2 regions of the Brevibacterium sp. 91QC2O2 genome follow, and region 2 is predicted to be linked to the other one. Evidence: riboswitches for the same ligand, from Rfam matches in the RefSeq annotation. Region 2 holds a riboswitch; the other holds the start of a gene.
The links. A riboswitch is a leader RNA that binds a small molecule or an ion and turns the genes downstream of it on or off. The one in region 2 is predicted to bind thiamine pyrophosphate.

Region 1 (4,209 bases), on a different contig from region 2:
AGCTCGGCCTTCGGCGCGGCTTCCAGCAGGCCCTCGAGGATGCCCACGGCCCCCACCACCGATGCGTCGAAGTCGGGGCTGTCGTAGGCCTCGATCCAGGTCGCGAAGGGATGCCCCGCCAGATCGCGGGACCCCGCCCGCACCCGCTGAACCAGGACCTTGCCGATGTGCGCGTACACCCAGAAGCACGGCAGGATCGCGGCGACTCCCACTGCATAGGGTGCGCTCGCCGCCTGGCTGAGCAGATAGGAGGTGTAGCCCAGTGTCGTGGGGTTGGCCCCGCCGGCGGGCCAGGCCGCCCCGATCACACCGGCCGCGGTCGAAAGCCGGTCGGCGATCGCTGAGAACCCGGGGTCCGCCAGCAATTCGGCGTGCATCGACTGTTCATCGGCGATCGCCTCGCCTGCGGCCAAGACCCAGAAGCGGGTCTGGTCGCTGCTGGGTGCGGCCGCCCCCAGCAGGCTCATGGCCCGGGCATAGCCGTCCAGGTACAGCTCGTCCTGCAACAGGTAGTTCACGAAGGCCTCGTGGCCGAGTGTGCCGTCGGCCAGTTGGCCCAGGAAGTCGAGTTCCTCGATCCGGGTGATGACGTCGTGTACGGAATTCCACAGCTCGCGCGTGCGCGGGCCCTGGCTGAACAGGTGGTAGTCGACCATGGTGTATCCCTCCTCGGGTTTCGGGTGCTCAGGCTCGTGCGCGCACGGGGCGCAGATCGACCAGGTGGTCGACCGGCCCGTGGGCGCCGGCCGGGTCCAGCGACAGGTTCCAGCCCGCCGCCGCGGCCAGGGCCCGGCCCAGGTACTCCAGGCCCTCGAAGACCGCGGGCTCCAGCTGTGCCCCGCGGGCCAGTTCCGCGGTGATGGCGGCGGACAGGGTGCAGCCGGTGCCGTGGGTATTGGCCGAGGCGACCCGTGGGTGCGTGTACACGTGCACCGAGGCCGCCCCGGGGCCATCCGCGACGGCGAGCACGTCGAAGACAGTGCCGCCGGTGCCGTGGCCGCCCTTGACCAGGGCCGCCCCGGCCCCGCGCGCCACGAGTTCGCGGGCCTGGGCCGTCATCTGGGACTCGTCGCGGGCCTCGGCGACGTCATCGCCGAGCAGCAGGGCCGCTTCCGGCAGGTTCGGGGTGATGACCGAGGCGACCGGCAGCAGGCGCGCGCGCACCGCGCCGATCGCGTCGGCGTCGAGCAGCCGGTGTCCCGAGGTCGAGACCATGACGGGGTCGACGACCAGGTGGGGCACGGGGGTCTCTGCGAGTTTGTCCACGGTCAGGTCGACCAGCTCTCGGGTGCCCAACATCCCGGTCTTCGCCGCGTCCACGGGCATGTCCCCGAGCACCGAGTCGAACTGGTCGGCAACGAAGTCCGCATCGATCCCGTAGACGCGGGACACACCATGGGTGTTCTGGGCGACCAGGGCGGTGATGACGGAGGTGCCGTAGGCTCCACGGGCGGCGAAGCTCTTGAGGTCGGCGTGGATGCCGGCGCCCCCCGACGGATCGGTGCCGGCGATCGTCAGGGCGATCGGGGGCCTGTTCACTGTATTCAACGGCGTGGGGTTCGGCACGGTGTTCGTCGGCGCAGTGCTCATCGGTTCTCCCCCTGCGCGCCGAGGTAGGCCGCGCGGATCGACCGCGCTGCGGCCTCGGGATCGGCTGCAGTGCAGATATCGGAGACCACGCACACGCCCAGGGCGCCGGCGCCGGCGAGTTCGTGGACGTTGTGGCCCTTGATCCCGCCGATCGCCACGGCGAGGATCCCGAGTTCCAGTGCCTCCCGGTTCAGTTCGGTCCAGTGCTCGACGCCCAGTGCTGGGCGCTGCACGTCCTTCGTCCGGGTGGCCCAGACGGGGCCGACTCCGAACAGGTCCACTCCCCCGGCCTTGGCGGCGACGGCGAACTGTTCGGCGGTGTGGGCGGACAGGCCCAGCAGGGGTTCGGCGCCCAGGCGGGCGCGGACCTGGGCCGGCGGCATGTCCGTCTGGCCCACGTGGATGTGGGCGGGCAGGCCGCGCCGACGCAGTTCGGCGACGACTTCGACGCGGTCGTCGAGGAACACGGGGACGTTCTCGGCCGCCGTCCCGGCCGGTGCGGGGATGCCGCGCAGGGCGGCGAACACGTCCAGGGTCAGGGCCAGGACCTCGGCGTCGGAGGCGTGTTTCTCGCGCACCTGCACGACCGAGGCGCCGCCGGTGACAGCGGCTGCGACGGTGTCGGCCACGCCGCGCCCGGCGGCGGTGCACATCGCGGTGTCGGTCACCAAATACAGGCTGAAATCGTAGGGGATCAGGCGGGGGTTGAGCACAGCGGGGTCAATCATGACCATCCCTTCGCAGGAGTTATCCAGACAGGTTCGACGGGTGTGTTCTCAGCCCTGGCCGGCCGGCGGCGGCACGAACCCGCGCCGGTGCGACTACCTGGGCACCCCGTGTCATCGGCTCCACACTAACATCCACGGCAGTCTAGAGTTGGGGTATCCCCGCATAGCCCGAACCTTGGAGGAACCGTGACCGAAGCACCCGGCAGCCTGCTCAATCTTCTGCAGTTGGAGAAGATCGACCTCAACATCTACCGCGCCGGCTTCGTCTTCGACGAACCCTTCGCGCTCTACGGCGGCCAGGTCGCCACCCAATCCCTGCTGGCCGCGGCCCTGACCGTGGACTCCGGGCGCCTGCCGCACTCTCTGCACGGATACTTCCTGCGGCCCGGCGACGCCTCGAAGCCCACGGTCTTCCAGGTCTTCCGCGACCGCGACGGTGGTTCCTATTCGGCCCGGCGCGTGGTGGCACTGCAGAACGGACGGGTCATCTTCAATATGTCGGCGTCCTTCGCACTGCCGGGGAAGTCCCCCGATGTGCAGGGCGATACGGCGCTGAACGACCACGAGTTGCCGATGAACGAGTTCTACCCGATCCCCCGGCTGTTCAGCTTCGAGGGCCGGAGGACCGAACCGGGTTTCCCCGAACCCGACTATCCGCAGCGCTTCTGGGCCCGCTGCACGGCCGATCTCAGCCGCACCGGGGTGGGGGCTGCGACGATCAGCCGCGACCTCATGAACATCCTGGCGGTGACCTATCTTTCCGACATCTCGTCGGGCATCGGCACGTACAACACCGAAGAGTTCCAATCGCAGTCGAGCCTGGACCACACTCTGTGGTTCCACCGCCCGATGGACGCCGAGGAGTGGATGCTGATGGACCTGCGGCCCCGCTCCGTGGCCTACGGGCGCGGGCTCTACCACGGGGACATCACCGACTCCTCCGGCGTCCTGCTGGCCTCGATCAGCCAGCAGGTCCTGTTCCGCAAGCGCCGTGCCGGCGGTGGCGCCGCGCCTCGGCCGGCCTGAACCTCGGCCGTTCCCAGCGGCCGGATCACGGTCGGTCCCGGGGAATCCGGCCGGGGTCGAGCCGAACTCAGTATTCGGCGATGATGATCTTCTTCTGGCCCATCATCGTCTGATAGGCCCCCGGCCTGGTGCTCAGCTCCGGCCAGGTGCGCGGGACGATCTGCCAGCTCAGGCCGAAGCGATCCTTGCACCAGCCGCAGGCCTCGGCCTCCGGGACATGCGACAGTGCCTCCCACAGTGCGTCGATCTGCGCCTGGTCCTGCGCGTAGACGATGAGCGAGACACCCTCCGTGAAGGTGAAGTCCTGGCCTGCCCCTGGGTCCATCGCCGTGCACCACTGCCCGGCGAGCCGGAAGTCCGCGTGGATCACGGATTCGGCGGTAACCGGCGATTCGACCCCCGGGCCCAGGTCCGGGACCCCGCCGAACTCGCCATAGGTGTACAGGTGTCCCAGTCCGCTGGGGAGGTCGGGGCCGAAGATCCGGGTGAAGGTCTGCAGATAGTAGTCGACGGCCTCGGCCGCCCGGTTCTGCTGGGGACCGCCGAAGCTCAGCGAGGGCAGCAGGAACGGTCGGGGCTGCCCGTCCGGGTTCGTCACCATCAGCTGCCAGCTCACCCCGAAGCGGTCCTCAACCCAGGCGTAGTGCGGGCTGAACGGATAGGCGTCCAGCGGCATCAGTTCGCGGCCACCCTCCATCAGCACCGCGTGGACCCGGTCCAGATAGGCACGGGCATCGGTGTGCCGGGCCGGATCGAAGTTGACGGTCAGGTTGAGCGACGGAGTGGGCCGGAAGGTGTCATCGGCGTTGATGAAGGTGAAGTCCAGGTCCTCGATCCGCAGGTCGAGCGCCAGGAGTTCGCCGGC
Region 2 (4,209 bases):
ATCTGGATCTCGTAGCCGGTGGCGATGCCGTTGATCAGGTCAGCGCCGGAGACGCTGCCCAGGTGCTGGGCGACGGCGATCATCGGGGGGATGTTGTCGCCGGGGTGCGAGTACTCCTTGGCCAGGAAGGTGTCGTGGAAGTCGAGTTCGCGCACGGCCACGCCATTTGCGAAGGCGGCCCATTCGGGGGAGATGTGGTCGCTCAGCGGCTGGCCGAAGACGGTCGCACCCGGTTCGAGCTTGTGGGGCAGGGCCTGTTCGCGGGCGTGGGTGGGCGCCTTGCGATTGACGGAGGCGGCTGCGACGGAGGCGTTGTCGATGACACGGTTGATCACCATGTCCGCGACTTCCGATTCGATCGCGACCGGGTCGGCTGCGACCTGGGCGATCTTGTAGGCCAGCTGGTCCTTGCGCTCCAGGTTCTCAGCGCTCTTGTATACCCGGACTTCGTGGTTGATCATGGAGGATGCTCCTATTGTCGACTTTGACCTGATGCCGCGTCCACACCCCAGCCTAACGGTGTGCGCGCCTGGCCGGTAGCCCTGCGGCGCTTGTATGGGGATGCGGGCGACGTGTATCTGCCACCACAAATATATCTTGACATCAAGGTATTTCCCAAACCGTGGGTCCGCCGTTGGTCCGCCCGTGGGTCCAACCACGGGTCCGAACGGCGGACAGGCCGTTCGCTCGAACCGGGGCTCGACCGGACTCCGTCGGCACCGCGTCGAGGCCGCGTAGAGTGGGCCGCGTGAGTATCGAGATCGCCCCCGTGCCCCAGACCGTCATCGACGCCGTGATCGCCCGTGCCCTGGACGAGGACGCCCCCACCGGCGACCTCTCAGCGCAGACCTTCGTCCCCGCCTCCCTGACCACCACGGCCAGGGTCGTCGCCCGCGAACCCGGCGTGATGGCCGGCGGTGCCGTATTCGCCACCGCCATGGAACAGGCGGCCTACCGCACCCAGGCGCCCGGCGCGCCGGCCGGAATCGTCCCGCTGGCAGCGGGCGCCGCCGGCACCGTGTCCGTCCGACAGCTGGTCGCCGAGGGCGCCCCGTTCTCCACCGGAGACGCACTCATCGAGGTCTCCGGCCCCGCCCACGCGGTGCTGCTGGGCGAGCGCACCGGTTTGAACCTGCTGCAGCGCCTGTGCGCGATCGCCGCGCTGACCGCGCGCTATGTGGCCGCTGCGAACGCAGGCCGGGCGCAGTCCGACCCGGAGCACGGCACCACGGCACGTCCGGTGCGCGTGGTCGACACCCGCAAGACCACCCCGGGCCTGCGCACCCTGGAGAAGTACGCGGTGCGCGCAGGCGGCGGGCACAATCATCGCGCCGGCCTGTCCGATGCGGTGATGCTCAAGGACAACCACCTGGCCCTCCTGGGCGAGGGCGAGGCGCTGACCGCCGCCCTGCGCGCCGGCAAGGAGAAGCTGGGCCACACCACGCACCTGGAGGTCGAGGTGGATCGTTTCGAGCAGATCGAACCCGTGCTGGCCGCCGGTGTGGACACCATCATGCTGGACAACTTCGGCCCGGCCGAACTGGCCCGCGGCGTGGCCCAGGTGGCCGGGCGCGCCCTGGTCGAGGCCTCGGGCGGGGTGAACCTGGAGACGATCGGGGCGATCGCCGCCAGCGGGGTCGACATCGTCTCCGTCGGCGCGCTGACGCATTCGGTGGTCAACCTGGACCTGGGCCTGGACACCGTCGAGGACGTGCTCACCGTCTGAGCCGACCGCGTTATAGTGGAGGGACAACGACAGGGGAGCGCCACAAGGGGCGCTGAGAGTGCAGTGAACTGCAGACCCTCGAACCTGCTGCGGTTAGGACCGCCGAAGGAAGTCGAGTTCTCTTTCCCCTCCTGATCATCACAGGAGGCGAGCATGACCGATCATGCTGTCCACAATTCCGTGTCCACCCGCAGCACCTTCCGCTGGCGAGTCGTCGACATCGTCACCGCATCCGTGCTCGGCGTGGTGTGCGGACTGATCTTCTGGCTGTGGGCCGCGGCCTGGAGCTTCGTCGAACCGCTGTTCGCATTCTTCCCGCCGGCCTCCGGCCTGCTCAGCGCCGGCTGGGTGCTGGCCGGACCACTTGCCGGACTCATCATCCGCAAACCGGGCGCGGCCCTCTATGCTGAGGTATTGGCCGCCATCGTCGAGGCCACGCTGGGCTCCCACTTCGGCTTCGGCGCGATCATCTCCGGGCTCTGTCAGGGGCTGGGCGCCGAACTCGCGTTCACGGTCCTGGCCTACCGCCGCTTCGGCTTCGGCACCGCGCTGTTCTCCGGCGCGCTGGCCGGCCTGGCCCTGGGCCTGAACGAGAACCTGCTGTACAACACCGAATGGCTGCCCGCGTGGAAGTTGACGTATCTGGGCACGACCGCGGTATCCGGACTGGTGATCGCGGGTGTGCTCATGTGGGCGGCCGTGAGGGCACTGGCACGTACCGGCGCGCTGTCCGCATTCGCAGCGGGCAGGGCGAAACAGGAGGTTTGAGACTGTGAGCGTTGAAGCGACGACCCGGGGCGGCACACCACCGCGCGCCGTGGGGAACCGGCTGAGCTGGCGGGTCGTCGACATCGTCACGGCATCCGTGCTGGCGGTGGTCTGCGGCGTCATCTACTGGATCTGGTCGGCCGGCTGGACCTTCATCACCCCGGCCTTCGCGGCCTTCCCGCCCGGCGACGGGATCCTCTCGGGCACCTGGGTGCTGGCCGGGCCCCTGGCCGGGCTCATCATCCGCAAGCCGGGTGCTGCCCTCTACGCCGAGGTCCTGGCCGCCGTGACCGAGGCCGTGCTGGGCTCCCACTTCGGGTTCTCCATCCTGCTGACCTCCCCCATTCAGGGACTGGCCGCGGAGCTGGCCTTCGCCGTCTTCGCCTACCGCCGCTTCGGCTTCCCGGTCGTGCTGTTCTCCGGATTGCTTACGGGTACGGCGCAGGGCTGCATCGACAATATCGTTCTCTACGCCGAATGGCTGCCCGTGTGGAAGACGTCCAGGATCGCGTTCTGCGCGGTCTCCGGGCTGCTCATGGCCGGCCTGTTCGTGTGGTGGATCGTGCGCGTCCTGGCCCGCGCCGGAGCACTGACCGCATTCGCCGCCGGGCGCGGTGCCGACGAAGCGCCGGGCTCCCGCGGTTCCGCAGCCGAGGCCACTGCCGGTTCCGACCGAACGCGCGCCACCGCGGCCGGCGCCCCGACCGGTACCTCGACCGGCGGCTCCCCCGCACCGGGCGCCTCGGCCGACGGGCGATCCGACGTAACCGACCGGAGACCGGATGACCCCGCCGTCGTCCCCGCCGAGGTCGTGGCCAGGGACTTCTCCTACCGGCACGCCGGCCGCAAACGCGCGGCCTTCTCCCACCTGTCCCTGACGATCCCGGCCGGCCAGAAGGTATTGCTGGCGGGGGCCTCGGGCGCGGGGAAGTCGACCTTCCTGCACGCCCTGGCCGGGGTCCTGCCGGCCGAATCCGGCTACGCCACCGGAGAACTGCTGGTCGCCGGCGCCGCGCCCGATCCGACTCGCGGGACCTGCGGCCTGGTGCTCCAGGACCCCGATTCGCAGGCGGTCATGTCGAAGATCGGCCACGACGTCACCTTCGGGCTGGAGAATCTGCGGGTGCCCGCCGAACAGATCCCGGCCAGGGTCGCCCACGCGCTGGACCTGGTGGGCCTGGACTATCCGCTGGACCATCCGACCACGGCCCTGTCCGGCGGGCAGAAGCAGCGCCTGGCAATCGCCGGGATCGTCGCGATGCGCCCTGGCCTGCTGATCCTCGACGAGCCGACCGCCAACCTCGACCCCGAGGCCGCCGTGGCCATCCGCGATGTCATCGTCGACGCCGCCACCGCGACCGGCGCCACCGTGGTGCTGGTCGAACACCGCCTGCCGCTGTGGGCCGAACACGTGGACCGGATCGTGGTGCTCGGCGCCTCGGCCGACGACGCCGAGGGCACCCGGATCATCGCCGACGGATCGCCCAAGGCGGTGCTCGGCGATGAACTGCTGCGCCCGCACCTGCGCGCGGCGGGCCTGTGGCTACCCGGCGAGGCTGTCGAGGTCCCCGACGACATCCCCGACGGCTCCCTTGGCACCACCGACACCGGGCAGATCGCCGCGGTGGGCGCTGCCGGCCGGGACGCCTCCGGTAGGGACGCCGCAAGCGGTGTGGCCCCCGCACAACCCCTGCTGTCCACCCATGCCCTGCAGG

Region 1: linked by a shared signal. The riboswitch ahead of thiE (thiamine phosphate synthase) and the one ahead of NQ036_RS08135 (ECF transporter S component) in region 2 are both predicted to bind thiamine pyrophosphate.

What each region holds. Positions count from the first base shown of each region.
Region 1 is NZ_JANIJY010000003.1:166,578-170,786, forward strand. It holds gene NQ036_RS04245 (TenA family protein) at 1-656, opposite strand, end outside; gene thiD (bifunctional hydroxymethylpyrimidine kinase/phosphomethylpyrimidine kinase) at 685-1,590, opposite strand; gene thiE (thiamine phosphate synthase) at 1,587-2,318, opposite strand; TPP riboswitch at 2,306-2,437, opposite strand; gene NQ036_RS04260 (acyl-CoA thioesterase domain-containing protein) at 2,505-3,344, shown strand; gene NQ036_RS04265 (VOC family protein) at 3,412-4,209, opposite strand, start outside.
Region 2 is NZ_JANIJY010000008.1:74,869-79,077, reverse strand. It holds gene NQ036_RS08145 (MmgE/PrpD family protein) at 1-461, opposite strand, end outside; gene nadC (carboxylating nicotinate-nucleotide diphosphorylase) at 749-1,726, shown strand; TPP riboswitch at 1,748-1,854, shown strand; gene NQ036_RS08135 (ECF transporter S component) at 1,880-2,494, shown strand; gene NQ036_RS08130 (ECF transporter S component) at 2,499-4,209, shown strand, end outside.